2 regions of the Paenibacillus mobilis genome follow, and region 2 is predicted to be linked to the other one. Evidence: riboswitches for the same ligand, from Rfam matches in the RefSeq annotation. Region 2 holds a riboswitch; the other holds the start of a gene.
What was found. Region 2 has a riboswitch for S-adenosylmethionine ahead of metA (homoserine O-acetyltransferase MetA). Riboswitches for the same ligand answer to the same signal wherever they lie in the genome.
Positions count from the first base shown of each region.

Region 1: linked by a shared signal. The riboswitch ahead of AC3ZPD_RS11800 (methionine ABC transporter ATP-binding protein) and the one ahead of metA (homoserine O-acetyltransferase MetA) in region 2 are both predicted to bind S-adenosylmethionine.

Region 1 covers NZ_JBZCMS010000005.1:203,693-219,552, forward strand. The annotation lists gene AC3ZPD_RS11760 (HesB/IscA family protein) at 18-374, opposite strand; gene mqnE (aminofutalosine synthase MqnE) at 700-1,806, shown strand; gene AC3ZPD_RS11770 (NAD(P)/FAD-dependent oxidoreductase) at 1,897-2,958, shown strand; gene AC3ZPD_RS11775 (YuzB family protein) at 3,020-3,280, opposite strand; gene AC3ZPD_RS11780 (NifU family protein) at 3,367-3,612, shown strand; gene AC3ZPD_RS11785 (SDR family oxidoreductase) at 3,682-4,470, opposite strand; gene AC3ZPD_RS11790 (MetQ/NlpA family ABC transporter substrate-binding protein) at 4,687-5,547, opposite strand; gene AC3ZPD_RS11795 (methionine ABC transporter permease) at 5,617-6,285, opposite strand; gene AC3ZPD_RS11800 (methionine ABC transporter ATP-binding protein) at 6,288-7,385, opposite strand; SAM riboswitch class I at 7,580-7,698, opposite strand; gene AC3ZPD_RS11805 (Cthe_2314 family HEPN domain-containing protein) at 7,815-8,540, opposite strand; gene AC3ZPD_RS11810 (UbiD family decarboxylase) at 8,613-10,394, opposite strand; gene AC3ZPD_RS11815 (COX15/CtaA family protein) at 10,608-11,537, opposite strand; gene AC3ZPD_RS11820 (thioredoxin family protein) at 11,716-12,114, opposite strand; gene AC3ZPD_RS11825 (DUF2515 family protein) at 12,187-13,524, shown strand; gene AC3ZPD_RS11830 (putative polysaccharide biosynthesis protein) at 13,743-15,377, opposite strand; gene AC3ZPD_RS11835 (DUF456 domain-containing protein) at 15,432-15,860, opposite strand, start outside.
Region 2 covers NZ_JBZCMS010000012.1:63,348-79,207, forward strand. The annotation lists gene AC3ZPD_RS19245 (HRDC domain-containing protein) at 255-1,277, shown strand; gene AC3ZPD_RS19250 (ABC transporter permease) at 1,406-2,365, shown strand; gene corA (magnesium/cobalt transporter CorA) at 2,536-3,471, opposite strand; SAM riboswitch class I at 4,261-4,398, shown strand; gene metA (homoserine O-acetyltransferase MetA) at 4,529-5,464, shown strand; gene AC3ZPD_RS19265 (PLP-dependent transferase) at 5,477-6,694, shown strand; gene AC3ZPD_RS19270 (aminotransferase class I/II-fold pyridoxal phosphate-dependent enzyme) at 6,691-7,878, shown strand; gene mqnC (cyclic dehypoxanthinyl futalosine synthase) at 8,035-9,192, shown strand; gene AC3ZPD_RS19280 (putative sporulation protein YtxC) at 9,388-10,257, shown strand; gene thrS (threonine--tRNA ligase) at 10,685-12,622, shown strand; gene AC3ZPD_RS19290 (3D domain-containing protein) at 12,878-13,522, shown strand; gene AC3ZPD_RS19295 (hypothetical protein) at 13,614-13,847, shown strand; gene liaF (cell wall-active antibiotics response protein LiaF) at 14,112-15,032, shown strand; gene AC3ZPD_RS19305 (sensor histidine kinase) at 15,037-15,860, shown strand, end outside.

The DNA.
Region 1 (15,860 bases), on a different contig from region 2:
GTTATAAATATTGCTTTCTATTCGCAAACCTCGGGACGGCCTTCCTCGTCTCTCATCTTGAAGGACTGGCCGCAGCCGCAGGAGGCAATGGCATTCGGATTTTCGATCGTGAACCCGCCAGCCATGCCGGATTCTTCAAAATCGATTTTGAGGCCGTTCAGGTACCGCAAATCGCTTTTCTCCACGACTACCTTTAATCCGGATACTTCCATAAAAACGTCTCGATCGGTTTCCTGGTCATCAAACCCCATCGCATAGGAAAAACCGCTGCAGCCTCCGGGATTGACGCCCAGGCGCAGAAACAGATCGGGATTTTCCTGTTCAGCCAAAGTATTCTTGATTCTATCTAGGGCGTTATCGCTAATATTAATCATAAGTTGAACCTCCTTTACCTTACTATTCTCAGTATACGCCTTCTTGCGCCGGGTCTCAACCAAAACGAATACCTATATAAAAATTCACATATACATGCTTATAGCTCTAATTTTATGTAATATTACGCGTTTTTTCCCGGTTGTTCCCGAAATTTCGTCCCTTAACTGTTATTGCCCCTGTAGGAACAGAGGTTTATAATAGGACGAGTGATAATTGTCGGAATTTTGTCATGCCCTAAATTTAAGGCAATATATTTTTCTTGAATGATCTGTTCATTATTTCACAATAAACGGTTCAGAGAGACTTAGGAATGGAGGAAATCGTATGTCCGTTGTTGCACTCCCTCATCAGGATCAAAAGATGGCTGAAATTATTGAAAAAGTCAAAAACGGGGTAAGATTATCTTTAGAAGACGGGGTTTATCTTTATGAAAGCGACGATCTGCTGACCATCGGCCAGCTCGCCAATGAAGTAAATCTTAGAAAGAACGGAAGAAAGGTTTATTTTATTGAGAATATGAGCTTGTACTTCACCAATGTTTGCGAATCCTACTGCGCCTTCTGCAACTTCCGCAAGGATCAGGGCGAAGAAGGTTCTTATACGTTGTCCGGCCAGGAAATGATCGAATACGTGGAGCAGCACATCCATCCCGGCGTGCGCGAATTTCATATCGTAGGCGGCCACAACAATCATGTTCCTTTCCAATATTATGTGGATTCTTTAAAAGCTTTAAACGAACGTTTCCCTGAAGTCACGCTCAAAGCGTATACGGCTGCGGAAATTGAATTTTTCAGCCGGCTCAGCGGGCTCAGCATCAAGGAAGTGCTGCAGGAGCTGCAGAAAGCCGGATTAAAGACGTTAACCGGCGGCGGCGCGGAAATTCTTTCCGATCAATACCGCCAGAAGATGAAAGTCGACAAAGCCAACGTCGATCAATACCTGGATGTTCATCGTACGGCTCACAAGCTGGGGATGAAAACCCATACGACCATGCTGTACGGATCGATTGAATCCCATGAAGACCGGGTCCGCCACATGATCCAGATTCGCGAGCTTCAGGATGAAACCAACGGTTTTATGGTGTTTATCCCGCTCTCTATGCAGCCTAAAAACAAAAACGCCAGCATCATGCGCCGCAACTCGGCTTACGAGGATTTAAAAACGATCGCCATCAGCCGCCTGATGCTTGATAATATCGACCATATTAAAGCTTACTTCATTAATATCGGCACGCAGCTTACCCAGGTGGCCCTCAGCTTCGGCGCTTCGGACGTTCACGGAACGATCCTGAAGGAACGCATCAGCCACGCAGCAGGTGCCGTAACGCCTGAAGGAATGACCCGCAAAGAGCTGATCTGGCTGATCAAAGGCGCCGGCCGCATTCCGGTGGAAAGAGATACCTTCTATAACGAAATCGAAGTTTATGAATAATGAAGGAGCAATCCTTTTTAAACAATAGTCAGAGTTTAATTTAGCAGGCCGGGTAGGAGATCCGGCAAAATGAAGGGGACTCATTATACTATGAAACATTTCGTAATTCTTGGGGGCGGGTATGGCGGCGTTACTGTGGCCAACCACCTTTTTAAAGGCAATATTCCAAGCGACGTGCAGGTTACCCTGGTGGACCGCATGCCGTTCCAAAGCATGAAAACCGAATACTACGCGCTTGCCGCCGGCACATCATCTGATTATGAACTGCGTGTTCCATTCCCGGAGCATGAAGGACTCCAAATTAAATACGGAGAAGTGTCTTCCGTTGATTTGGAGAACCGGCAGGTGATTTTTGCGGCAGCGGATCCGCTTCCTTACGATCAGCTGGTCATCGCACTGGGCTGTACGGACCGTTTTCACGGCATTCCGGGCGCTCAGGAGGTATCCTCTACGATTCAAACGTTCTCGGCGACCCGTGAAACTTACCGCAGAATCAACGATCTTAAACCATACGGAAACGTTCATATCGTGGGCGGGGGCCTCAGCGGCGTTGAAGTAGCTGCCGAAGTCCGCGAAAGCCGGCCGGACCTCAACATTACCATTCTGGACCGCGGACCGCGCGTGCTGTCCGCTTTCCCGGAAACCTTATCCCGCTATGTGGCCAAGTGGTTCCATGAACATGGCGTGGATACCCGCTCGCATATCTCCATTACTTCGCTTGAACCGGGCATCATCCACAACGGCTCCGAGGAGATTTTGTCCGACGTCACCATCTGGACCGCCGGCATCCAGCCGGTGGAGCTGGTGCAAAAGCTGGATGTGGCCAAAGATCCTTCGGGACGGGTTTTACTCAATGAATACCATCAGATCCCGGAGTATCCGGAAGTGTTCGTTTGCGGCGACTGCGCAAGCCTGCCGTTTGCTCCAAGCGCACAGGCCGCTGAAGGCCAAGGCGAACAGATCGCGCATGTGGCGTTGGCGCAGTGGCGCGGAGAAACGCCGAAGCTTTCCTCGATCAAGCTGAAAGGGACGCTCGGGTCCCTCGGCAAAAAAGCCGGCTTTGGATTGATGGGCAAACGTTATGTGACCGGACGGGTACCGCGTATCCTGAAAAGCGGGGTACTCTGGAAATCCAAACGTCATCTCGGTTAACAGCAAAAAACCTCCGGCTTATGGCCGGAGGTTTTATTTTTCCTTTTATTTCAATATCCGATTAATCAAGATCAAAATCCAGCGCATTCCACGCTTCCATCTCTTTGATTTTGTCCATAATAAGCACGTAAAGCTGATCTGCGCTTTCCGCCTCCACAACTTCGCCATTGACCAAGGCGTAAGGAGCCGAAGCGCATAACCCGCAGTTATTCAGGCAGCCGTATTCAATGACATCATAATCCGGGTTTTCCTCCAGCTTCTCCATCACTTCGTCGGTTCCGAAATGCATGTTGCTGGCGCAAAATTCAATGATGGGTCTCATGCTGTTATTTCCCTCACTTTATCACCATTTTAATTTAGTATAATTTGTACTATAATAACATTATGTTCTGAAAGGAGTTGATATCAATGAGCACAAATGCACAAGATACATTGTACGATGAAGTGCTGGAGGTTCTCGACAAATTGCGTCCGTTCCTGCAGCGCGATGGCGGCGACGTTGAACTGGTAGACGTTGAGGACGGCATTGTTAAGCTGAAATTGATGGGTGCCTGCGGCAGCTGCCCAAGCTCCACGATCACGCTTAAAGCCGGTATCGAACGCGCCCTGTTCGAAGAAGTCGAAGGCGTACAAGAGGTCGTACAGGTATTCTAATTTTTATAGAAAAGTCTTGGTGTTCCTTGCGGAATGCCAAGACTTTTTGTTTTTTTGCCACGGTTCGGTTCAGGCATCGCTTGCAGGCGAATGATTGATTAAAGGCCGGATCGGGTCCAGTCCCCCCGAAACATCCATGATGTTTCCCGTAATGAAATCGGAGTCCCTCTGGCAGAGAAAAGCGATGACCCGGGCCACGTCCTCCCCGCTCCCCGGCCTTCCGCGCGGCGTTTCGCCGTCTTGAAGCCCGCAGACCTCGGCGATGGATTTCTCTTTATTATCCCCTCGGATATCTCCCGGACATACCATATTCACCGTAATACCATGAGGCGCTTCTTCAACGGCCAGCGTTTTGGTGAAGGAGACCAGCCCTGTCTTGGCTGCCGCATAAACGGAGCGGTGCGGCCAGGCTCTCGATTCGGCGGCATGTCCGAAGCCAAAATGAATGATTCGGCCCCATCCTTTTCTGCGCATCCCTTCCAGCACCAAATGATCCAGCAGCATCGTGCCGGTCAGATTGCCTTCGATCAGCGACAGGATTTCAGGCCACCCGTAATCCGAAAAAAGCTTGCGCTCCCGGATGAACGGCCCGGCATTGTTGACAAGAATATCGACCCCGCCCAACTTCCGCTGTACGGTCTCAACCAAATTTATAATATCATGACGTTTGGAAATGTCGCCTTTCACGGAAATGCACCGCACGCCAAGCTGACGGATCTGCTGCTCAAGCTCCCTGGCTTCCCGTTCGCTGTGGACATAATTCAGCGCGATGTCATAGCCCTGCTCCGCCAAAGCCAGCGCCGTGCGTTTTCCCAGGCCTTTTGCGCTGCCTGTGATAAGAGCAATCTTAGCGTCCAACTTCCAACCTCCTCGGCGTTTACCTACTTGCTTCCCAATTCTTATAGTATAAAAGATAACCCTGCTCTCCACAACCGCGAAGGCCTCTTCGCTGGGTGCAGAGACTCCAAATTGCCGGTACACCCATAAAAAAACGGCTTTCCCCGGTCCGGGGACCAAAGGGAAAGCCGCTTTGCCGGCTGCAGGCGTCTGTCCTGCGCAAGCCGTTATTTTTTCTTAAAACGCAGGAACAACCGCGCCTTGATATTTGTCTTCAATAAACTTTTTCACGTCGTCGGAAGTCAGTGCTTTGGCCAGCTTCTGGATGGCGTCGGAGTCTTTGTTGTCCGGACGGGCTACCAGCAGGTTCGTGTATGGGGAGTCCTTGTCTTCAATGAACAACGCGTCTTTGGTCGGAACCAGATTGGCTTCCAGCGCGTAGTTCGTGTTGATCAGCGCCAGGTCCACCTCGTCCAGCGTACGCGGCAGCATGGCGGCATCCAGCTCTTTGAACTTGAGGTTTTTCGGGTTGGATACGATGTCGGCTTTGGTGGCTTCGATGCCTGCGCCGTCTTTCAGCGTGATCAGGCCGTTTTGGGCCAGCAGCAGCAGCGCGCGTCCGCCGTTGGTCGCGTCGTTCGGAATCGCTACGGTTGCGCCGTCAGGAATTTCGTCTACCGTTTTATATTTGTGGGAATAAGCGCCAAACGGCTCCACATGGACGCCGACGACGCCGACCAAATCGGTGCCGAGCTGTTTGTTCTGATCGTCCAGGTAAGGCTGGTGCTGGAAGTAGTTGGCGTCCAAAGTTTTGTCGGCCAGCTCTTTGTTTGGCAGTACATAATCCGTAAATTCTTTGATCTCAAGGTCGATGCCTTCCGCAGCCAACGCCGGTTTGATGTGCTCCAGAATTTCGGCGTGCGGCACGGCCGTTGCGCCTACTACCAGTTTGACCGGCTCTGCGGAAGCGGCTGCCGAAGTTTGGGGTGCAGCCGACGCATCCGAAGCGGATGAAGCGTTGTTTTTGTTGTTGCTGCCGCAGGCGGCGAGGACGGCCACCATCATAAGCGTAAGCAAAACAAGCGAAATTTTTCTCATACTGAATACCCTCCATTTGAATAATAAATTTTGAATAAGGATAAGTGCCTGTATCTATGTTTGGTTTCCTTATTTCCTTGTAAAATGACGCACCAGCCGGTCACCGGCCATCTGCAGAATTTGCACCAGCACGATCATAAACAGCACCGCGATGATCATGACTTCTTTCTCATACCGGTAATAACCGAACCGGATGGCCAGATCGCCAAGCCCGCCTCCGCCGACCATGCCGGACATCGCCGTATAGGACACAAGCGTAACCGCCGTGATCGTCGCGCCGGCAATCAAACCCGGCAGCGATTCCGGCAGCAGCACCCGCCGCACGACCTGCCCGGTCGAGGCGCCCATCGCGTAGGCGGCTTCGATGACGCCGCGGTCGACCTCGCGCAGGCTGGTCTCCACCAGTCGGGCGAAGAAAGGCGCAGCGCCGATGACCAGCGGCGGAATCGTCCCGGTAACGCCCAGCGTTGTGCCTACAATTAGCTTGGTTAAAGGCAGCAAGGAGATCAGCAGGATTACAAACGGAACGGATCTTAAAATGTTGACGATAAAAGAAATTACAGCGTATACCGAGTTGATGACCCGGTTATTCGAACGGGCCGTCATGTAAAGAAGGATGCCAAGCGGCAATCCGATCACGATCGTGAAGAGGAGCGAATACCCCAGCATCGCCAACGTGTCGTAGGATGCCTGCCTCATTTCATTCCAGTCAATTTGCGAAAAATCCAACCCCCACATACCTAGCCCAACACCTCCACATCAAATTGCCGTTCCCGCAGCTTGGAAACCGCCAGCCCAATGGACTCCGGCGTTCCGGAAAAACTTACGGTCAGCTGGCTGTAAGGAACGTCTTTGATCGTGGAAACCGTGCCCTGCAGGATCGCAAAATGCACGCCGGTGCTGAGCACCACCTCCGACAAGTCCGTGCCGTAGGTATTTTCGCCCAGACAGGTAATCCGGTAGACCGTTCCGCTTGTTGGCGAAAGACCGGCCGCTCCGGACGTTTGCTGCACCCCCGAGCCGGAAAAACCCGACACCCGGACCTCCGGGAGCCCTTCTTCGGCTGATTCGGCCGGAACGGCTGAAGCCCCGCCGCTGCCGGTCCCATCCCGGCCTATAAATTCTTTCGTGACCGCATGTTTCGGCTTCAGAAACACCTCTGAAACCGATCCCTGCTCCACGATGCCCCCGGCATGGATAACGGCTACCCGGTCGCAAATGCTTTGAATGACCTGCATTTCATGCGTGATCAGCAGAATGGTGAGCCCCAGCTTGCGGTTAATGTCCAGCAGCAGCTTCAAAATGGAATCGGTCGTCTGCGGATCCAGCGCCGAAGTCGCCTCATCGCAGAGCAGCACGTCCGGATCGCTGGCCAGCGCCCGGGCGATGCCGACCCGCTGCTTCTGCCCGCCGGAGAGCTGGGCCGGATATTTTCCGCTGTGCGCCTCAAGCCCGACCAGGCTCAGCAGCTCCTCCACCTTGCTCTTCACCTTCGCTTTGTCCGACCCGGCAAGCCTGAGCGGGAAAGCGATGTTGTCATACACGGTAGCCGAGGACAGCAGGTTGAAGTGCTGAAAAATCATGCCGATGCGGCGGCGCTGCAGCTGCAGCTCTCTTTTTCCGAGAGCCGTAAGGTTTCTGCCTCCGACCCACACCTCGCCGCCGGTAGGGCGTTCCAGCAGATTAATGCAGCGGATCAGCGTGCTTTTCCCCGCGCCGGAATGGCCGATTACGCCGAAGATTTCGCCTTTATCCACGGTCAGGTTCAATCCGGACAACGCCGTTGTGGTTTTGGATTTGGAACCGTAGACCTTTGTAAGATTTTTGAGTTCAATCATGTTATTAGTCCAGCTCTCTTTCACAAAATTCATTAAGCCGATCGTTTTTATCGGGATATAAAACGAACAAAACCCCCGTTCCGCTCTATTTCCCCTAATTTAAGGAAGCAGGAACCCGATCCTTATTTTCCTATATCAGCAAAAAGAGCCCCGAGCAGATGCTCAGGGCCCTCACAATCTTCAAAGATCAGACCTTCTCATCTGCCAGAATGCCGCGCATTCTGAGGAATTAGCACCATGACATCCAAATGTACGCATTTGAATCGGTTGCTGGGCTTCATCGGGCCTTTCCCTCCGCCTCTCTTGATAAGAAATATTCAACTTGGATTAAGTGTTACGAATAGATGATAGAATTTAGTATAGTAAGTCTAACATCATTTGTCAAAGAAAATTTTCAGCCTGTTTCTGGAAACCTTTGCAGGGTTGCTTTCATGCCTTCGTTTGGACTTCCTGCTGCTGAAATAACCGGTTGATATACGAAAATACCGCAATCAGCGATTTACACGCCATTTCATACCCCAGCCACAGGTCCTTCATATACCGGTCGAGGTCCTCCAGTTCGATTTTGCCGTGAAGCGTCTGATGCCTCTGCCACAAATCGTCCTGCATTTCCATGTTCATGAAGTGAATCTCCGTATTTCTCCGCTTCCGCAGCACGGATATCGGTTCCTTGTAAGCCTCTCTCAGCTCATCCAGCTCTTTCCCCAAATCGGTATGTACCTTCAAATAAGGAAACTGCCGGAGCACAGTGAAATAGGAATAATGCGGCTTCACCTTCTCCGTATGCAGCGCAAAAAAGTCGTCGAGCACGCAGCCCAGCTTATCAAGCAGAGAAAACAGCCGGATAAACCCGTCCTTATAAAAATAAACGTACCTGGCGTAATCGCTTTTCTCCATCGGATCCATATCCTCGATAAAGTCCGTTTTCACCTTTTCCCGGAAAAAGCCGGCCGCAAATGCGCTTTGCTCCAGCTCGTCGATAGAAGAGATCAGCCCCCGCGTCAAAATCTCCATTTTCCGGTAATCATGGGTAGGATCCTGGCTGCGTCCGATTTCCCGTTCGGCCAGCTGAACGGTTTTGACCATGGCGTCTACCGCATCCGCGATCAGACCTTCATTCTCGCGCGGAGGTTCTCCGAGTAAAGTGCGCAGCATAGTCTTCCCTCCTCTTGGTGATCGTATCGCTAAAGAATGGAATTCAGCCCGGTTAAGCGGGTCTCTAACTTATTACCCCTGAAAATACGCTTTCCAACGCTCGTCCACCAGCTTGACGATATCCTCGCGCGGATTCAGCTCGTCCGGATATCCCGGCTTCATGCGGGCATCGATGACAAGCGGCAGGCTGTAAGCCAGATGGTGCTGACGCACCTCAGCCTGGGAATAAATATCCGTAGCCGGGTTAAAACGCGTGAACACGGTCCACAGAAACTTGTTGGTGCTCGAAGCGACCGTCTCTGCGTCATCCACCAGCACGACCAGCGGCCACGAGGTTCCGCGCTCCCGCAGCCTTCCGAGCACTCTGGCCGCCAGCTCCGGCTCCCGTTCATAGGATGCCCCGGAAACGACAAGACAACCCTTATGATAAGGAGCAATATGGTCGATTTCCGCAATGTCCCCTTCGTTGTATTCCGCAGGCAGATCACGCACCGGGCCGCCGACGCCGATCAGGATCGCTTTGCTGCCGTGATTCAGCCTCTTGCCGGTGTAGTCGAGCGTATCATGAGACGTATTGTTGAAGATAAACAGATCGGTCGACGGATTAAACCGCTCCAGCACCGTTTCCAGCAGCTTGCGGAAATCCGCCAGATCCAGATGGATATCCGTCAGCATCAGGAATTTGGTCAAAGACAGCTGGCCCTGACCCAGAATGGAGAAGCCGGCCACCAGCGCTTCGCGCGAATACCGCTCCTTGACGATCGCGGAAGCGAGCGAATGGTGCCCCGTCTCGCCATAAGTCCATACGGTGTGCACGGACGGCATGACAAGCGGAAAAGCCGGCGACAGCAGCTTCTGGAGGAAGTCTCCCAGATAATAATCCTCCTGCCGCGGTTTGCCGACGATCGTGGCCGGGTAGATGGCATCCTTGCGGTGCCACATATGTTTAACATTCAGCACGGGGAAATCATGCTGCAGCGAATAATAACCGTAATGGTCGCCGAAAGGACCTTCCGGACGGCGTTCATGCGGCGGCACCGAGCCATGGATCGCAAATTCGACTTCGGCCGGGATGCGGTGCCCGCCAAGCGGATTTTCCGCCATCGGCAGACGTTCGCCCATCACAAACGAAGTCATCAGCAGCTCGGGCAGATGCTCCGGCAGCGGCGCGATCGCCGAAGCGATCAGGGCCGGCGGACCGCCGATCAGAATCGTCACCGGGAGGGCTTGGTTCAGCTTCTCCGCTTCATGGTAATGGAAACCCCCGCCCTTATGGATCTGCCAGTGAATGCCGGTCGTCTGGTCGTCATAGAGCTGGATGCGGTACATCCCGAGGTTGTGGTCGCCGGCTTTGAGCGGATTTTCCGTATAGACAAGCGGCAGCGTAATAAACGGCCCGCCGTCTTCCTGCCAACTGGTCACTTTGGGCAGAACGGCCAACGGATTTTCCGTCCGGCAAGCCTGAAGAATCGGCGCCTCCCCTTTGGGAACCGTCTTCGGAATCGTGCCCCAGCCCATCTTGATAGCGTCCCAAATTAATCCCCGTTCATTCCAGACCGCTTTCGGCGTAGGCGGCATCAGCTTGTCCAAAGCGCCGACCAGCCGGTTAGCAAGCTGCTCCGGTTTAGGTCCAAACGCCATGTCCACGCGTCTCTCCGTTCCGAACAAATTCGTCGCCACCGGAAACGGCGTGCCTTTCACGTTCGTAAACAGGAGCGCCGGGCCTCCTTCCTCAATCACTCTGCGGTGAATTTCAGCCAGCTCCAAATACGGATCAACCGGCGCATCGATGATCGCCAAGTCGTTTTCCTTGCGCAGCGCTTCGATCCACTGGCGTAAATTTTTGTAACTCAATCGGTTTCCCTCCCAGGTGTATTCGTCCTCTTGAATGCTACTCCCAACTATATCATATTTTTTCGCGATTTCTGCAAAATTCTCCGCTGCTGCCCGGCCTTCGGCCCCTCCCTCCCCTTGCCGGAAAAAGAAAGCAGGCCCGCAAGCGGCAAACCGCCTTCGGGCCTGTATAAAGAGAACCATTGCGCGCTTTCCAAGGCGCTCCGGCGGCGGTTATCTGCCGTTCCGGCTGAGCAGCGAGGTCCGGACAGCCATGTAACACAGCAGGCCAAACAACACCTCGATGATCAGAATGTGGGAAATCGACGTAAACAAATACCAGTTGTAATCGTTCACGGTATAAGTCACCGAAATGCCCGCAAAAATCTGCAGCACGATCAGGATGATCGAAGCCAGTCCGAGTCCGCGGACCTCGCGGTTGCCCGACTTGTTGCGGTAGGCGAAATGAGCCAATATCGCTATAAGCACGAACAGCAAGGCCGCAGCCGAACGGTGCATGAACTGAATGCCTTCTCCGCCCGTCAGCGGCGGAATCCATTTTCCGTTGCACAGCGGAAACCCGTAACAGGCGCCCGCAGAATCCGTATGGGTCACGTATGCCCCCGTGTAGACTACGATGTAAGTATAGATAGCCGTAAAAATGCTCAAATTGCGCAATCCTTTGGATACCTTGCGCGGCGGTTCGGCGGGAATCATCGCCTCCTGTTTATCCTGCTCCCTGATGCCTAGCGACAGCATAACGGAGCTTGCAAAAGAGATCAGGGCAAACCCGAGATGCAGGGCCATAATCGGTGCGGACTGGGTAAAAACAACGGCCAAAGCGCCCATGGCCGCTTGAATCACTACAAACAATAAAGCCAGGAAAGCATAAATACGAAGGTCCAAGCGGTTTCTGCGCCAGATCATAAAAGCCACAAAAGCGGCAAGCGCCAAAATCCCGGCCAGGCCGCTCACCCCGCGGTGCGAATATTCAATAATCGACGCAAGCGTATGCGCGGGCACGAATTTGCCGTTGCACAGCGGAAACTGGCTGCCGCAGCCGAGTCCGGATTCTGTTTTGGTGACGACGCCGCCGCCAAAGGTAGCCAGGAATACGAACAACGTGGCCGCGTAAGCCAGCCATTTCAACTGTTTGGTTGTCATTCTATCACCTGCAATATGATTTTAGTAAAAGCTTTGCCAACCGAATTCATTTCATACCGGAAATGGATTCAATTCCATTTTCATTATACCGGATGGCAAAGCCTGTATCACAAGCGACATGTGACAAAATGTCCAACACTATCAAAATCCAGGCCCGTTTGACCCTTTGCTGTGATATTTACGCTTGAGTTTTGAGCGTTTCGTTCACGGCGACGGCCTTGTTTAGAAAATCCTCGATCTCCGCGCGGGATTTGCGCAGCTTGTTCACATAACGGATCAGCTCTTTACCGTTCGAATAAGCGATAAAACTCGGGATTCCCAAAATGTTCTGCTCCCGGCTGATCTCCTCCAGCTCGTCCACATCGACCTGAATCAGCTTCAGGCGGTCGGCATACGCCTGCTCTACCTCGGGCATAAACGGGTCGATAAATTTGCAGTCCCCGCACCAGTCGGCTTTGTACACGGCCACCGTAAGACCTTCAGACCCGGTTAATTCGCGGAATTGTTCCGCCGTAGTTACTTTCAGCATGTTGTATCTTCCTTTCCTTAATAAACGGTTTTGCTTTAAGTAGAACAAACCTGGGAGTGGAAGTCAAATCCTTGGGCAATAATGGAAATCAAAGACAGATCGGCATTTCGAGGTGAAACTATGGAGCATTCAAAAAGCCGCCGGGAAGAAAACCCGGCTGAAATCTGGAGGGACATCCTGCTGTCGCTGCCCGCGGCGGCCTGGCGTTCGGCAGCCGGCAAAACGTTTGACCTGGCCGCATCCGGCAGGCTGCATTTGTCCAGGCGGAGCCTGGATTGGAACGAAGCGGCGGCCGGTTTCGTCCGCTCGTCGCTGGAAGAACAACTAAGGAGGAAACTCCCGCCCACCCGGCTCGGCCAGCAGGAGAAGACGACGGCTTATTTAGGCGCCGACGACCAGGAGGTGCTTGCCGATATCGCCTTTTCTCTCCAACGGGACAACCGCAACAATTTAACACGCACAGCCGCTTATCTCAAGCTTTACCGTGATTTCCCCGAGCTGCATTGGGCCTTTCTGGCCCACATGGTTTCCCGCAACGCCGGGTGGAACATGAGCGATCTGAAGGGCGGACAAGCCGACCTGCTGATGCAGGACACGGACACTTACCGCACGTACCGCTTTCTGGAGCGGAGCAATGCGCTTATTTTTCAGGATGCCTATCCTCAGCTTCTACTCTACACCCACAGCAAACGGCTGGGAAAAAGCCTCTTCCACCTGCTGCCGCGTTTCCATGTCTCCCGGTTTATGCAGCCCTTCTGGGAGTATTTCTGGCTGAGCCGTTCCAGCAGCCTGCTCGCTGTCGGCTTGATTATCAACGAGCAAAATTATATCGAGAAAAGAGTGGTGCAGCACCCGTTTTTCCAGCAGACGGTTATGCATAAACCCCATTTCCAGCTTAGCGCCTTAAGCGGAATCCATCAGGTGGTGTTTCCGTTTGAATCAGCAGAGAACCGGGACAAAGAACAGGAGCTGCCGCGGCTGGCCGGACGAATCATGAGCCATTTCGCCGGCTTAAACGCAAGGATTCTTCTGGGAAAACATCTGTACGCCATCTTGTTCGGGCTGCTGCAGGTCCGGCGCGGAGCGGAGCAATTTGCGTTTGCCACTCCCCATACCGGGTCCCGTGCGGATTACTGGCCGGCTTTGTTTTCCGCGAAACGCCCGGAGGCGCAGACCACGCCAAAGCAGGGCCAGGAGCTGCTTCACAGCCATTTCAAGCTGAACCGGCAGCCGATTTATTCGCCCTCGCTGCTGGAATGCTTCGAGGATACGCCCTATGAGCCTGTCACCAGAGAGGACTGGTTTCAGAACGAAGCCGCCCTTGCCGACCTCAGTGTCCCGACCTTTCCGCTGCTCTGCGAAATTACGGCCGGCCATGAAACGGCGATCCTGAAAAAAGCTTACGCCCATGACGCGGCGGCCGGAGCCCGGAGATGGGACGCCACGAAAATGCACTGACCGGGCAAACTTCTTCCGGATGAAAGACGAAGGTGCTGCAGGCAAGCAGGCCGGATCACTTAGGCCGCATTAACCGGGACATAAAAGGCGCACACGCACCCTTGTCCAAGGGGCATGTACGCCTTTTATGTCCATTCTTATTTATCCATTCTTATTTATTCATTCTTATTTGCTCTTTTATTTTGAACATTTACAGCTTTAAGTGTGCCCGTTAACTATTAACCCTCCGAACGTTTGGGCGCAGCCGGAGCAAAACGCATCAGCGGACGCAGCAGCTTGCGCAGCGCTTTCGGATAGCTGTCCAGCTCCTCCCGCCGGATAACCCGGAGCAAAATCAGCATCACCGGATACAGCGCAACGGTCGCGCCGCCCACAATGCAGCAGGTGATGAAAAAAGCGATGCGGCTTGGGATGACATGCACCAGCTGGATGCCCGCCTGGTTCAGGCCGTATCCGATGGCTGCCAGCACAAGAACCGTAAACAGGAAACCTGTCCAGCGTTTGGCCAGGATTGAAAACGGCACGATTTGCTTCAGGGAACGAATGTTAAGCAGCGTGATCACCAGGAAACAGATGCCCGTTCCGGCAATGATGCCGTAAATGCCGAATACCGGAGCCAGCGCAAAGCTGACCGCGAGCTTGACGGCAATGCCGATCAGCACGTGGACCATCGACAAATTGGGTTTGCCCATGCTGAGCAGAATGGAGCTGCTGGTGGACATCGTAATCTGAAAAATGGTGCCCAGCGTCAGCAGGGCTATGATCCCGCTGCCGTCCAAAGAGCTGTACAGCAGGCCGTTCACCGAATAGGCGGCCGTACATAAGGCCAGCACGATCGGCATGCCGGTAATGACGGAGATCCGCATCGCCAGCGTAATTTGCTTCTCCAGATAAGGCATGTCCTTCCGCGCAAAAGCGCCGGAAATAATCGGGATCAGCGACGTACTCAGCGCAATCGAAAGAATCGGCGGAATCCCGGCGATGCTTTGCGCGCGGCTGCCGAGAATCCCGAGCAGGTAAGTGGCCTGATCCGTTCCGATTTGTCCTTTCAGCATCGGCCCTACGATGGAGCCGTCAATGAAATAAACGGCCGGGATCGCCAAGGAGGACAAAACGATCGGAATCGATAATTTAAAAATGCTGGCATAAATTTGTTTAAACGGAATCGGGGGTTCTCCCTCTGACAAGTCCTCCAGCCGGGTTTGGCTGTCTTCCCGCTTCATTTTGGCGAAGAAATACAGCATCACCCCAAAAGCGCCTATACTGCCGAGAACGCCGCCGAACGAAGCGCCGGCAGCCACCCATTTATCGTCGTAATTCGCATTCAGCATAACGACGGCAATGGCGATCGCCGCAATGACCCGCAGGATCTGCTCGATAATTTGGGAAATGCCTCCGGCAGCCATGATGTTTCTGCCCTGGAAATACCCCCGCATCATCGCCACCGTCGGGAACAGCAGCAGCGCCGGAGCCAAGGCGCGGATCGCAAGCGCCGATTCCGGAACGTTAACCGCCCGCGCATAAAGCGGAGCCAGAATATACAGCAGGACGGTGATCAGCACGCCGGTAACGGCAGCAAAAATCAACGCCGCATGGTAAATGCGTTTGGCCTCGGACGGACGCTGCAGCGCGTAACGCTCCGAAACCATTTTGCTCAGCGTGCTCGGAATGCCTGCCGTGGCAACCGTCAGCAGCAGCAGGTACACATTATTCGAAATCGTAAACGAAGCATTGCCCACCGCGCCGAAAATATGCTCAAGCGGCACCCGCTGAGCCATGCCCAGCACGCGGGCCACCAGCGCGGCTACGGCCAGAATGAGCGTTCCTTTAATAAATGATTCCTTCTTAGACAAACGAAATTCCCTCTTTCCCCAGGTCCCCCGCGGAGCGGAGTTTTTCTTCGGACATTAGAAGCTGAAAATCCAAATGAAAAAGACCACGATCATAACGATCTGCAAAATGATTTTGACCGCCATGCTGCTGAACAGCCCGACGACCGAACCTACGCCGGCTTTAAGCGACTGCTTGATGCCCGCTCCCGTCAGCAGTTCGCCGATCACGGCGCCTACAAACGGGCCGATGACAAGGCCAAACGCCGGAATGACAAACGGACCGACAATCGCGCCGATCGTGCTGAGCCATACGGACGCTTTGCTTCCGCCAAACCGCTTGACGCCCCAAGCCCCGACCAGATAGTCGGCAACCAGCAGCACAACGACGATCAGCGATTGCAAGGACCAGAAAACCCAGCCGAAATGCTGGAAGCCGAAAAACCAGCCATAAACAAAAAAGGCCGCATACACGGCAACCACACCGGGCAGCACCGGAAAGATCGC
Region 2 (15,860 bases):
CTCCTTTGGGCGGTAACCCCCGCGATTATAAAGCGGGCATACATATTTATATTATATCGAAAAAAGCGCTTTCGGAAAACGTGTGCTTTTCTCTGATTCCATTCTATTGACTGTCATACAAATTATGGTATTATAGTTAACAACAGTATACGTCTATCGGGGAAGCACCTCTCTTGCATGCAGGAGGGGTGCTATTTGTGTTTTCTGATAACGCGTTCCACGGAACGTATGCTGAATTTAAGGAGGTGCGGCATATGCGTATCGTGTTTTTGAACAGTTTGGAGAGAAAGCAGCAGAAAAGGGACAACCACGAGGATTCGGCCCAGGTCTGGATCGGCGAGGAGGACGGCATCTGGCGGATCGGCTGGGATGAAGAAAACCCAGCAGGTACAAAAGGACACATTTGGTATGAAGGGGAATCCTGGTCCGAAATGCTCAGCCACTACCGTTATCAGCTGGCCGTAAAACTGGCGGACGGATTCCGGCCGGTGATCAGCGGGATTTTTCACGAAGACGAAGGTCCGAAAGGGATGTCGACGCAAAAGCTCTACTGCTACAGCGAGGTGAACGGCAGCGAGGAAATATACGCGGAGCTGGCGTCCTGGCGCCGGCAGAAAGCGGCGGCTGCAAGCAGGGCCCCTTATCTGATTGCCAGCAACCGATTGCTCCGGCTGCTCAGCGCTTTTTTGCCGAAAACGATCGATGAACTGGTCCAGCTGCCGGGGGTAGGGGAAGTCAAGGCTTCCGAATATGGGGAGGAAATGCTCGCGATTACAGCTAAAGCAGAGCGGGATTGGTCTTTCCCTTTGGATTGGGTGGAACAGGAGCTGGACGACGAAACCTTCCGGTCCTGGACTTATAAACAGAAGGAATTCCGTTTTAAAGCCGAAATGGAACGCTCCGGACTGCGGAAGCAGCTTTTAACGGGCATTCGGCAGGGATATAACCTTGAACAGATTCAGGAGACAACGGGCTTGTCCCGCCGAGACACCATTGAACAGCTGGAACAGCTCGAGAAGGAAGGTTACGATACGGAGGCGCTGGTCGAACAGGAATTGTCCGGGCTGCCGCTTGAAGAGCAGACGACGATTTGGAAGGCCTACCTGGAATTGGGGGACACGCTGCTGAAGCCGGTTATGCAGAAGGTATACGGGTCTGAGGCGATGCAGCAGGGGAACGGTGAACTGGAACGCCGGTATGAATGGCTGCGTCTGGTCCGGATCCGCTACCGCCGGGAAGGGCAACGGTCAAGAACAGATCAGGAAAAAGCGATATAAACCTTGACGTTCCATCGTTCAGAACGCTGAAATCAAATACTAATAACCATTATTAATTTATTTGATAATATTCAAACAAATCTTCTATGGTAGAATGGAAAAAATAATTTCCAACCAGGAGGATTCCAATGTGGGTTTATCTCATCCGCCGCAGCATTCATTCTTTGATTGTATTATTTATTGTCATGAGCATTTGTTTTTGTGCGATGCGGCTTATGCCGGGGAGTTACTGGGTGCAGAGCATAGGGATGACGGAAGAACAACTCAATTTTGCAAAGGAGCAGAAACATTTATTCGGACTGGATCTTCCTATCTATCAGCAATATATCCGGTGGGTGAAGGAACTCCTGCATGGCAACTTTGGACTTGATTATGAGAACTCTCCAATCAACAGCTACATTTGGGAATATGTCCGGAACAGTTCGATCCTGCTCGGATCGGCATTTATCTTCGCTTTAATCATAGCGGTGCCGTGGGGAATATACAATGCTGCAAGACAGGATGGACTATCCGATAAACTGGGCCTTATTCTGAGCCTGGTGGGTTATTGCATCCCGATATTTGTGCTGGGGCACTGGTTGCAGGACTTATTTGCTTTTAAATTATTCTGGTTACCGCCGAGCAGCATGCACACGCCGTCCAAAGTGGGAGAGTTGAGCGATCTGCTGTATCACATGGTTCTTCCCGTAGCGACGATCACGATTGGCCTGGTTGCCTATTATTTAAAAATGGTTCGTACCAGCATGGTGGAGGTGCTTCCCTCCCAATTTCTGATGACCGCCCGTGCCAAAGGCGTATCCGAAAGAAAGGTGACTTATCATCATGCGTTCAGAGTCGCGTTAATCCCTGTGATCACCATTATCACTATGGATTTACCGGTCCTGATATCGGGTTCGGCCGTTGTTGAAAATGTATTTAACTGGGATGGCCTTGGAACCTTGGTCGTACGTTCGGCCCGGTCCAGAAATCTTCCCGTATTGCTTATCAGCATTCTGATTGTTTCCGTCTTTGTCGTGGTAGCCAATTTTGTGGCAGACCTGTTGTACAAAATGTCGGATCCCCGCGTGAAGCTCACCAAAGCTGAGTGAGGGTTAAAGGATAGTATGAAAAATGAAATTAGCTCCAAGAGGACTTGTATTTGCGGCAGTAATTGAAAGCTATAAGATCCCAAAAAAAACAAGGGCGAAATCCAGACTCCGGATGATTTCCGGGGCCGGCTTCGCCCTTGCCCTGACATATAAGGATAAATGCTATGTTTTCAGATCCAGTCTTTTTTCCGGAACAGGTAAAACATCCCGAGGCCTAACGTCAGCATGATGCCCAGCACGATAAAATACCCGTATTCCGTATGCACCTCAGGCATATTGTCGAAGTTCATTCCGTAGATGCCGGTGATGAGCGTCAGCGGGATAAAAATCGTCGTAATGGCTGTAAATACGCGCATGATTTCGTTTGCCCGGTTGGCGATACTCGACTGGTAAGCTTCTCGTAAGTTGCCCATCAGCTCTCGGAACGTATCAAAGTTCTCGGAGATTTTGACCGCATTTTCGTAAATATCGCTGAAATATTTCTGCAGCTGATCGTCGATCAGGCGCAGGTCTTTTTTATTAAGGACGTTGATGACTTCCTTTTGCGGACCGAGCATTTTCTTCAACCACAAAATTTCGCTTCGCAATCCGATAATTTCATTCAAATGAGAGCGTTTGGTATGAACGAGGATGTCTTCTTCCAGCTTCTCGATTTTATCCTCGATCCGGTCGCCAACCAGAAAATAATTGTCGACAACAAGGTCAATGAGCAAATAAAGAAAACGGTCCGGCTCGCTGACTTCCTGCTCCCATAAGATAGGTTTAATGGCGCGCAGCTCGTTCAGCTTCTGTTTCGTAACCGTAATAATGAAATGACGGCCCAGAAACACGTTTAGTGCCCGGAGAAAAATTTCCTCATCATCAAAACGGATGCTGTTAACCACGATAAAATAATGGCTTTCGTAAATTTCAATCTTTGGCCGCTGCTCCTCTTCGCTCAGACAGTCTTCCACCGCGAGATCATGCAGCCCAAATACGGGCTGAAGCAGCTCCAAATCTTCCGTGTCGGCATCGATCCAGTAAAAACCTTCAGCCGGTGCCGCCAGTGTTTCCTCAAGGCTCTCCACGATCGTGAAAACGCCTGCGTTCACATGGCGAATTTTCATCTGATTCACTCCTTTGTGGTTCAACACAGGAGCTTCAGCAGCCGGCTAATTTAGACAGCATTGAATAAAATGCCGGTAAACGAAAGAACCCCCTACTTCCGTGAGCATTCTGCCGAAAAGATCCTGTGCGGTTGTAATTGCCCTTGGGGATTTGCTCTGCGGACTAGAGTCGCCTTCCATTACCGGTTCACCTCTTCTTCAATCCAGACTTTTTGCACTTGTCTAGTATAACGCCGGGTTATGAAAATTTTCAAGCGAAATCCTGCTTGCCGGAGCTATAGGGCAGCATATGGCAATAAACTGCTGAAGGTGCCGAGTTGGCGGGTCATTTTTTGGGTTGGGTCATCCTTGAAAAGCAACTTGGCCGATATTTTAAAATGAAAAATTTTGAAAATGGTCAAAGATTAACATAACCGGTTTTTACTACTTTCATTTGTGGTTCCCTGAGGAAAGAAGTTATTTTAGGATGACCCAATCAGCGAAGACGTATGTTTATTTTTCCGCTATTCAAGAGAAGAGGGGGAAAAAGAAAAAAAGCCTGCTGCAGCCGAAGCAGCAAGCAAGCTTTTTCTAAGTGGAATCGACCTGGATCTATTTACACGGGTTGTTTGTGACAGGAATTTGCTCCGCAAATAAATTTGTGTATGGGCTCTTGCCTATTGCCGCAGGTTATGTATAATGAGCATATAAGTTAAGTTTTTAACGAATTATTGCTCATCTGAGCGAGGCAAATTCTTATAAAAACTGAATAAGGCAGTTTGTTCATTTACAGCTGCCGACCGATGTTTTTTCTTATCAAGAGTAGGTGGAGGGACTGGCCCGATGAAACCCGGCAACCGGCGAGCGATCGCACGGTGCTAATTCTTGCGGAACTTTTGGAGCGTTTGCTTAAGGCAGCGAATCCCGGAAGTCTCTGAGAGATGAGAGAGGCGCATACACTATGACATGATATGACCTTTCTCGATTTAAGAGGGAGGTCATTTTTGCTATATGGCCCGTCTTTCTTCCATAAGATTAAGATTGCCGCTCGAACCATGCAGAGGAGGATTGAACAGCTATGCCGATTAAGGTACCCGATTCATTGCCGGCCAAAGAAGTGCTGGCGAACGAAAATATTTTCGTGATGGATGAAAGCCAGGCGTTCCATCAGGATATCCGTCCGCTGCGGATCGCCATTTTAAATCTGATGCCGACCAAAGAGACAGCGGAGGAGCAGCTTCTGCGCCTGCTGGCGAATACGCCCCTTCAGGTGGAATTCGTGCTGCTGCATCCCAGCTCGCATACTTCCAAAAATACTTCAGTCGAACATCTGAAGCAGTTCTATAAGACGTTCAGCGAAGTGAAGCATCTCCGGTTTGACGGCATGATCATTACCGGTGCTCCGGTGGAGCAGCTGGAATACGAGGACGTCAATTACTGGAACGAAATTCAGGAAATTTTCGACTGGACCGAAACGCACGTCACTTCAACCATGCATATTTGTTGGGCCGCCCAGGCGGGGCTGTACCATCATTTCGGCGTGCCGAAGGTTTCGCTGCCGGAGAAGTGTTTCGGTGTGTTCGCGCATCACATCAACATTCCGAACACCAAACTTCTGCGGGGTTTTGACGAACAGTTTTTTGTTCCGCATTCCCGCCATACCGAGGTCTTAAAATCGGATCTTGTTAAAATTAAAGAACTTGACGTTTTGTCCGAATCCGACGAAGCGGGCGTGTATATTGCGGCAACGAAGGACGGGAAACAGATTTTTGTGGCCGGCCATCCGGAATATGATCCCTGTTCGCTAAAATGGGAGTATGAGCGAGATGTCGCCAAAGGGATGGACGTGGCGCTTCCGGTGAACTATTTTCCGAAAAACGACCCGACTCAAACGCCAAGATCGTCCTGGCGGGCCCATGCAAACCTCTTGTTTGCCAATTGGCTGAATTACTACGTGTACCAGGAAACGCCTTTCGATATCGATACCGAAGTCAGTTACGAATATCACATTTAGGGGGAAGCAGACATGGCAGAACATCAAGCGGAAAACAAGGCAGGCAGCCCGAACGGGAAACTTAGAATCGAAAGCAGGCTGGCGCAAATCGGCTCCATGGAGGAGCCGGTAACCGGGGCCGTTACTTATCCGATTTACCAGGCGACGGCATATCGCCATCCTCGGCTTGGACAAAGCACGGGTTTTGATTATACGCGTACTAAAAATCCGACCCGGGCCGTATTGGAAAAAGCGGCTGCCGACCTGGAATCCGGCGATGCCGGTTTTGCCTGCAGCTCGGGGATGGCGGCGCTCCAGACCCTTTTTATGCTGTTTAGCTCCGGTGATCACCTGATCGTGTCTCTGGATTTGTACGGAGGAACATACCGGTTGTTTGAAAAAATTCTCTCCCGTTACGGCATTACGGCCACGTACGTGGACACCAATGATCTGGACGCGCTGGAAGCGTCCCGCCGTCCGAACACGAAAGCCGTTTTTATTGAAACGCCTACCAACCCGCTGATGATGGTTACGGATATCGCCGCTGTTTCCGCATGGGGACGCCTGCATGGGCTGCTGACGATTGTGGACAATACGCTTCTGACCCCTTATTTCCAGCGTCCTATCGAATTAGGCGCGGACATCGTAGTACACAGCGCTACGAAATATTTGGGCGGACACAACGATGTGCTTGCGGGACTGATCGTCTCCAAAGGCGAGAAGCTGTCTGAGGAAATTGCCTTCCTGCACAACTCCATCGGGGCCGTATTGAGCCCGAACGACAGCTATCAGCTGATGAGGGGCATGAAAACGCTGGCGCTCCGCATGGAGCGGCATGAGAGCAATGCGACGGCGATCGCGACCTTCCTAAGCACTCACCCGCAGATTGCGGAAGTGTTTTATCCGGCGCTGCCGTCCCATCCGGGACATGAGCTTCAGAACCGGCAGTCCTCCGGCAATACGGGAATTTTCTCTTTTAAAGTAACGGATGCCCGGTACGTCGAGCCGATTTTGCGCCATTTAAACCTGATCGCTTTCGCGGAAAGCCTTGGCGGCGTGGAATCGCTGCTGACTTATCCGGCCGTGCAAACCCATGCCGACATCCCGCTGGAGATTCGCGAAGCGGTTGGTGTCGACGACCGTCTGCTGCGATTCTCGGTCGGCATCGAACATCCGGACGATTTGATTGCGGACCTAGCCCAGGCGCTTGAAGCGGCACGAGCAGAAGTGGAAGGGGGACGCCAATCATGAGTAAACCAAACGGCAGCGGCAGTCTGGGCGTTGAGCAGAAACAGCCGGAACTGAGCTTTGATACGAAACTGCTTCATTTTGGAGCGGAAGTGGACGCGGCTACGGGCGCTTCCAGCGTTCCGTTGTATCAGGCTTCGACGTTTCATCATGAGGATATTTTTAATCCTCCCCAGCATGACTACACCCGGTCGGGCAACCCAACCCGGCAGGCGCTTGAAGATTACATCGCGCTGCTTGAAGGCGGCACGAACGGATACGCTTTTCCGAGCGGCATGGCGGCAATCTCCGCAGCGTTTATGATGTTCTCCGCAGGCGACCATCTCATCGTTACCGAAGATGTTTATGGCGGAACCTACCGCCTGTTAACCGGTATTTTAAACCGGTTCGGGCTGGAGGCTTCTTTTGTGGATATGACAAACGTCGATGAGGTAAAAGCGGCGCTGCGTCCGAATACCAAAGGCATTTATATCGAAACGCCTTCCAATCCGACGCTGAAAATTACGGATATCGCAGCCCTTGCCGCTTGGTCCAAGGAACAGGGACTGATCAGCATGGTGGACAACACCTTTATGACGCCTTATTATCAGCGTCCGATCGAGCTTGGCATAGACATCGTTCTGCACAGCGCGACTAAATTTCTCGGCGGGCACAGCGACGTGCTGGCCGGGCTGGCTGTAACGGCCAATGAAACGCTCGGACGGCAGTTAAAATATTTGCAAAACGGGCTAGGCACCGTGCTTGGCGTCCAGGATTCCTGGCTGCTGATGCGCGGCATGAAAACCTTGTCCGCCCGGATGGCGCACAGTGAAATCAGCGCCCGCAAGCTGGCGGATTGGCTGAACGGACGCAGCGATATCGATGCGGTCTTCTACCCGGGGCTGAAACATCATCCGGGCCGCGAAATTCAAGAGCAGCAGTCGACCGGTTACGGCGCGGTGATCTCCTTTGACGTAGGCTCCGGCGAACGTGCCAAACGCGTGCTGAATGCCGTCAAGCTGCCGATCGTGGCCGTAAGTCTTGGCGCGGTGGAGAGTATTTTATCTTACCCGGCGATGATGTCGCATGCCTCAATGCCGGCCGAGGTTCGTTTGGAACGGGGCATTACGGACGGCCTGCTGCGCTTCTCCGTCGGACTCGAAAATATAGAAGATTTAATCGCAGACCTGGAACAGGCGCTTGCGTAAGAATAAGTCAATTTTTAAATATGTGAACTGAATGAGACATTTTTCACAATTTTCCCGCATCCGGCTATCCGGGTGCTTCTTTTCTTTAGGCTAGTATGTTAGGATGAAAGAAAGGAACGCCCCGAGTGACGATCCAGAACGCCTGAAAGTTTATAAATGGAAGGGGGCTGCTTCAAAGTGGCTATTGATTTTATCCTTGAGAAAGCCTTGCGCGGGGAACGCGTAACGCTTGAGGAAGCAACCGCTTTGTTTGAGTCTAACGAAATTGAGAAAATGGGCCACACGGCCAACATTTTGATGGAAAGACGTTACCCTGAGAAGATTACGACATTTGTTATCGGTCGTAATGTCAATTATACCAACGTTTGCGACGTGTACTGCCGTTTCTGTGCTTTTTACCGCAGACCGGGATCCGATGAAGGATACGTACTGTCGGACGAGACGATTTTTCAGAAGATACAGGAAACCATTGACGTAGGCGGTACGGAAATTCTGATGCAGGGCGGTACCAACCCGAACCTGCCTTTCAGCTATTATACGGATTTGCTGCGCAATATTAAGAAAAGATTCCCGGACATTACGATGCACTCCTTCTCTCCGGCCGAGATCCAGAAGATGAAGGTCGTTTCGGACGGCTTGTCGCTGGAGGAAGTGATCCGCCAGATTCATGAAGCGGGACTGGATTCCCTTCCCGGCGGCGGAGCTGAAATCCTCGATGATCGGACCCGCCGGAAAATCAGCCGGCTTAAAGGCTCCTGGACGGATTGGATGGACGTCATGAAGACGGCTCACAAAATCGGCATGAATACGACGGCTACGATGGTTATTGGCCTCGGTGAAAGCATGGAGGAACGTGCGCTTCACCTGATGCGGGTGCGCGACGCCCAGGACGAATGCATTCAAAACGGCTACAAATCCGAAGGGTTCCTGGCTTTCATTCCTTGGACCTTCCAGCCGGATAACACCAACCTGAAGCTGGAGCGCCAAACGCCTGAAGAATATTTGAAAACTGTTGCAATCAGCCGGATCGTGCTGGATAACATCAAACACTTCCAGTCCTCCTGGGTAACGATGGGGCCGGAAATCGGCAAGCTTTCCCTGCAGTACGGCTGCGACGACTTCGGCAGCACGATGATCGAAGAAAACGTTGTTTCCTCGGCAGGAGCAACCCATAAGGTTAATATTTCGTCTACGCTGGATATTATCCGTCAGGCCGGCAAAATTCCGGCACAGCGCAATACGCGTTACGATATTTTGCGCGTGTTTGATGATGTGAATGCGAAAGTAGAAAATGACTTTATTATGCAGAACTAATTCATCTAATCTAATCAATCCAATTCTTATAATTTTTTAATGGCAATTATTGCATATGACTTGCGCCGAAGCCCCCGCCAAACGGGGCTTTTTTTTGGCCGCCGGCAGCTTCCATCCATTACATAGTCCCGATTTGTATACATGCCCCATCGTCGCCATATACTTGTTTGGAGGACTCGAGGAAGGGGCGATAAGATGCAGTTATTTACCATTACCACATCGGTTGATTCCCGTTTGGCTGCCGAACAATTATGCAAGACGTTTCAGGCGGAAAGCGAAAAATTGAGTCATGGACGAAATAACGCCGTTTATTTCCGGTTTGGTTACACTCACCGCAGAGTTAACGTAGAGTGTATGAGCAGTAATCCTGCCTTGCCGCCGAGAACGGTGAAGGGGTTAAAATCAAAAGCGGCCGAGCTGGTCACGGAGCATGTTTTGCGGGATAAAGAACCTGTCCTGCTGAGAAAATGGCTGGGCAAACATTATTCCCTACATAAACATGAGGATGTGCCGATGATCGTTGGCATTGCTTTGCAGATTTTGGATGGATTATCGGAATACGAAGTGCACATGAAGGGCCGCGAGCGGAGAGTGGCGGAGATCTACAGCGCTTTTCTGGAGGAGCTTATGGCTTCCGGAACCGTTGATATTGACGGCTGGCTTTCGTTCCGGATGCCGGCGTATGAAGATGAATTAAAGGATGCGCTGGATTTGGCCGTGGATGAATATTTACTGGACAAGCAATACGAGGAGTTTATTGGACTGCTGAAATATTTTGTCCAATTTCAGGATATCCGGATCCCGGTCATTCATTTGAAGCACGTGGAAGGCATGGAATTTGAGCTGCTGGACGATCAGATGCATCCGCTGAGCCCGCTTCCCTATGACGACGGCATTACCGTCAAAATGGCGGATCTGGAGCTCCAAATGGAGGATGCGGTGGTTAGCTCGCTGATTTCGCTCTCTCCGGCCCGGATCATGATTCACACGCAGGAGCCGGAGCTGCGGATGATTGTAACCATCCAGGAAATATTTGGGGAGCGGGCTCAGCTCTGCAGCGATTGATCAGGGCTTGACGCGCTTTTAAAATAAAGCTTATAATATTTGCAGAATTTCAAAACGAACAGCGAAGACAAAGACACGAATCAGATGTCATGGAGCCGTACAGAGAGAGGGAACGACAGGCTGCAATTTCCTCCGGACCTCCGGTTTGATTTACCCCTTTGGAGCTGCATTTCTGAACGGCTGCCCTTCTTTTTACAAGAGGGAAGAAGCGAAGTAGGCATTGCCGGAACCATTCCCGTTATGAATGGCTTAATGAAGGGCCGAAACCGCTACTTATAATCGTATAACGATTATGAGCGGATGGACTGGCTGAATTAGGGTGGAACCACGGGTATAACACTCGTCCCTTTCCGGGGGCGGGTGTTTTTTGATTTGTTCTCCGCTTCCGAACATTATATCAAGAACTATTGAAACAGGAGGAGACAGCATGGCAGTATCAATCAAATTGCCTGACGGCTCAGTCAGAGAGTACGCGGAAGGCAGCACTTTGGAAGATGTAGCGGCTTCGATCAGCAGCGGCCTGCGCAAAAACGCCGTAGGCGGCAAGCTGGACGGAAAACTGGTGGACCTGAACACGCCTGTCGTAGACGGAGCTTTGGTGGAACTGGTAACCTTGGACTCCAAGGATGGCCTTGAAATGATGCGACATAGTACAGCCCATTTGCTGGCGCAAGCCGTAAAACGGCTGTACGGCAACAAGGAAGTCAAACTTGGGATCGGGCCTGTTATTGAAGACGGCTTTTATTATGACATGGATCTTGAGCATCCCCTGAATCCTGAGGATCTCCAGAAGATCGAGAAGGAAATGGAACGGATCATTGGCGAAAATCTGCCGATCACCCGCCGCGAAGTGAGCCGGGAAGAAGCGCTGGCTATTTTCACAGAGCTGGGTGATCCGTATAAGCTGGAGCTGATCCGCGATCTGCCTGAGGACAGCGTGTTGTCCATTTACGATCAAGGCGAGTTTTTTGATCTTTGCCGCGGGCCTCATGTTCCGTCGACCGGCAAAATCAAAGTGTTCAAGCTGCTGAGCGTGGCCGGCGCTTACTGGCGCGGCAACAGCGACAATAAAATGCTGCAGCGGGTATATGGCACCGCTTTTATTAAAAAAGCGGACCTGGATGAGCATCTCCGCCTGCTCGAAGAAGCGAAGAAACGCGACCACCGCAAGCTCGGCAAGGACCTGAAAATCTTTACCTTCTCCAACCTTGTCGGCCAAGGACTGCCGATCTGGCTGCCGAACGGCGCGAAGCTGCGCCGGACTTTGGAGCGTTACATCGTGGATCTCGAGGAACGTTTGGGTTACCAGCACGTTTACACCCCGGTGATGGGGAACGTGGACCTGTATAAAACATCCGGACACTGGGAGCATTATCAGGAGGATATGTTTCCGGTCATGGAGCTCGACAACGAAAGTTTCGTGCTTCGCCCGATGAACTGCCCGCACCACATGATGGTCTACAAAAGCGAAATGCACAGCTACCGCGACCTGCCGATCCGGATTGGCGAGCTTGGCCTGATGCACCGTTATGAAATGTCCGGCGCCTTGACCGGCCTGCACCGCGTTCGTTCCATGACGCTGAACGATGCCCATATTTTCTGCCGTCCGGACCAGATCAAAGAGGAATTCTCGCGTGTAATCCAGCTGATTCAGCGCGTTTACGAAGACTTTGGCATTAAGGAATACCGCTTCCGGTTGTCCTACCGTGATCCGGCGGATACGGAGAAATATTTCCCTGACGACGAGATGTGGGAAATGTCCCAGCGTATGCTGCGCGAGGTTGTGGAATCGCTGGATATTCCGTTTTTTGAAGCGGAAGGCGAAGCCGCATTCTACGGTCCTAAGCTGGACGTCCAAATCAAAACCGCACTCGGCAAAGAAGAAACATTGTCCACTTGCCAGCTGGACTTCCTTCTGCCGCAGCGCTTCGAGCTCGAATATGTGGGCGACGACGGCCAGAAGCACCGCCCAGTCGTTATTCACCGCGGCATTATCTCCACGATGGAGCGTATGACGGCATTCCTGCTGGAGAACTTTGCGGGCGCGCTTCCGCTTTGGTTGTCTCCAGTCCAGGCGAAGGTGATTCCAGTATCCGGGGCTTTCGAAGCTTATGCGAAGGAAGTTACCGAAAAACTTCAGGAAGCGGGCATCCGCGTAGAAGCCGATCTCCGCAATGAAAAGCTGGGCTACAAGATCCGTGAAGGCCAGCTCGAAAAAGCTCCGTACATGTTTATTGTCGGTGAAAACGAAATGAACGAAGGGACCGTCTCCGTGCGTAAACGCGGCGAAGGCGATATCGGCGCAAAATCGTTGGCGGATGCCCTGCAGCTGCTGCAGGAAGAGATTCGCAGCCATACGATTTAAGATTTTCATAGATTCGGTTAGCGTATAAAATTTGGCGTATGTGGACATCCTTGCGATTAAGGGGGAGGATTTCACATGCGCCATTTTAAATTTTGGAAAAAACTGATTTTGATTTTGATAGCATTGGGATTGGTTTTTAATAGTTTTGAAGGCAAGGATACCGCAGCCGCGTTCGGTTCTTTTTCATTCAACCAAAACCGGTACAGCGACGTGGCGGTTAACATTTTTGACTTGGATTTAAGCAGCTTTGCCGTTATGGGGTTCGGTCTGGATCAGGATGATCCTTATTATACGTACAGCGACTATGAAACCAGGGATTTTGATAGAAACGCTTCGTCTTTTGACTCATCCACCGGATTGAACCCTGAGCATGAAGCCGTACGGGAAGCTGGAATCGTTATTGGAAAAGCGATGGCCGATGCGGGAAAAGTGGTCCAATCCGTAGCCGGGCTGCAGAAACGCCGTGTTCAGCCGAAACAGGCTGAAGTGGTTACGGTGCTCGCAACGGGTTATACAGCCGGATATGAATCTACGGGCAAGCGCCCGAACCATCCGCAATACGGAATTACGTATTCGGGAGTCAAGGTCAGACGGGATAAAGCTTCGCTTTCCACGATTGCCGCCGATTTGAGCGTCTTTCCGCTCGGAACGATCCTTTATATTCCCGGATACGGCTACGGGGTTGTAGCGGATAAAGGCGGTGCGATCAAGGGCAACCATGTGGATCTTTATTTTTCCACGACCAAGCAGGTGTTTAAGGAATGGGGCAAAAAGAAGGTCAACGTCCGCGTCATTAAATGGGGCAGCGGAAAATTGACCGAGCAGATGCTTCAAAAATTCGGCGAATCCATTGAAGTGAATGAGGATTTGATGGACCCTAATTGGGAAAATTCCATCTAAAGTTTACCTGTATAGCAGCATTTAAAGCTCCGCATAATACATTTCGGCTAGTCTTTCAGGCAGCCAAAATTATATCGGAGGTGCTTTACCAATGGCTAAAAACCCAGGCTACAAAACACCGAACGAGAAATACGACGCAGAATTCGCAGAATTGGGCAGCAGCCCTGTTCAACAAAAAGTAAAATCTGCCGGTGGCGCGGGTATGGCTAAAAGCACAGGCTTCAAAACACCGAATGAAAAATTCGACGAAGAATTCGCGGATTTGAGCAGTCAGCCGGTGAAAAAGAAAGTGCAAAAAGCAAAAGGTCAAAAACAAACCAAATAAGGCTGAAAAGCCGGACAATAGAAGATGCCCCGTGGCGGCATCTTCTTTGTTTTTTCTATCATCTTATTAAGAAAAATTACATAATGGCCCTCCTTCCGTTCCCGAAGCCATGCCGGATATTGACAGCCAAATCGGTCTTGAGACCGATAGCGGTTCAATCTGCCGCCGCTATGCAGCCTGCTGCAAGTCCGGTAAACTAAAACCATAATCAAACAAGTAAAGGGAAGACGAGGGATAAACATGTTTAGAGGATGGACTGGCAGAATGTTTGGTGGGCTGTTGCTGCTGGCCGCGGGCGTGCTGATTCTCCTCAATATGCTCGGATATATAAGCTTGAGCATAGGAGAGCTGTTTGCGACTTTTTGGCCGGTATTCGTCATCATGGCCGGACTGTCACAGCTTACGAACAGCGGCCGAAACGGCGGGGCCGTTTTTGGAGGGCTGGTGGTAACGGCCGTTGGGGTCTTTTTCCTCGCCAGAAATCTGGATTTCATCCATTTATCGGTGAGTGAATTTTTTAAGTACGCAGTGCCCGTAGTGTTGATAGCAGCAGGATTGTCGGTGATGTTCAGACCGTCGAGGCGTCGTTCGGGCTCTGATGCCGACCCTTACCAAGCGCCTCCCGTACCGCCGACTCCTGCTCCGCTGGATCCATCGCTGGAGCCGAATTTCGGCTCTACGTTTGACGAGGCGTTTGAGCAGGCTTTTCCGGAAGAAAGCAAGAAACGCAGGGAACAGGAAGAGCAGCAACAGCAGCAGCGTAAGAAACACGAACACGGCAGGCACCAGGGAGCTGACCCGAACGATAAGATTAACCGGTCCGGCTTTATCGGGGACGTCCGTCTGGGAGATCAGTATTTTGAACTTAAACCGGCAAACATCTCCCATTTTATCGGCGACACCGTGATCGATCTCACCAAAGCCCAGATTCCTTACGGGGAGACTAAAATCAACGTTTCGGCTTTTATCGGGGACGTCAAAATATTTGTTCCGGCGGACGCCGACCTCGGCATCTCGGTAACGTCAAGCTCGCTGATCGGCGATATGAAGGTGCTTCAGGAGAAAACCGGCGGTTTTATGAGCAGCATTACTTCGAAAACCCCGAACTATCAGGAAACCGGCAAACAGATCAAGCTGAATGTCAGCGTATTGGTCGGAGATATCCGGATTAACAGGGTGGGCTGAAATGATGATGAAGGTGCTTAAAAACACGAAGTGGGAGCTGCTTTTCTACTTCCTGCTTACGGGCGTATTAACAGCCGGAGTTCTGTACGCGGGGAATTCCACGGATTACATCGTCGTTTCGGATTCCCGCTTATGGATTTATTACATGGCCGGCATTCTCATATTCACCTTGGTTATCGGTTATATAGCGGGCCAGCGCATTCAGCGCCGGCTCGACTTTCTGCATTTAAGCATGCTGCAGGTGGCAAAAGGCAATTTGTCGGTACGGATTCCCGATACGACGGACATGACCTTTGCGGGCATCTACAGCGAATTTAACCGGATGACGGAAGCGATGGAAAAGAAAATGCACCTCCTGCAGCTTCTTGGCGAGCAGGAAGTTACCGATAAGGAACAGGCCGCTGAAAAAGCGGTGCTGGAAGAGCGGCGCCGGCTTGCCCGTGATCTGCATGACACGGTGAGCCAGCAGCTTTTTGCTGTCCATATGGCGGCCTCTTCCCTGCCAAAAATTTTGGATTCGAGACCCGAGCAGGGGCGTCAGGTTATGGAACAGCTGATTCAGATGTCCAATACGGCGCAAAAGCAGATGCGTGCGTTAATTGCACAGCTGCGCCCGATGGAGCTGGTTGGCAAGTCGCTGTCGGAAGCGTTGGACCAATGGTTTCCGGACTATTGCCGGCAGAATGGGCTGAAGGGCGTGATTGACCAGGATCTGCAGGGCGAGCTCTCCGAGGCGATCGAACATCAGCTGTTCCTGATCATCCAGGAGGCTATGGCCAACATCGTCAAACATTCGGGAGCCAAGCTGGTCAGCCTGGCCCTGCAGGA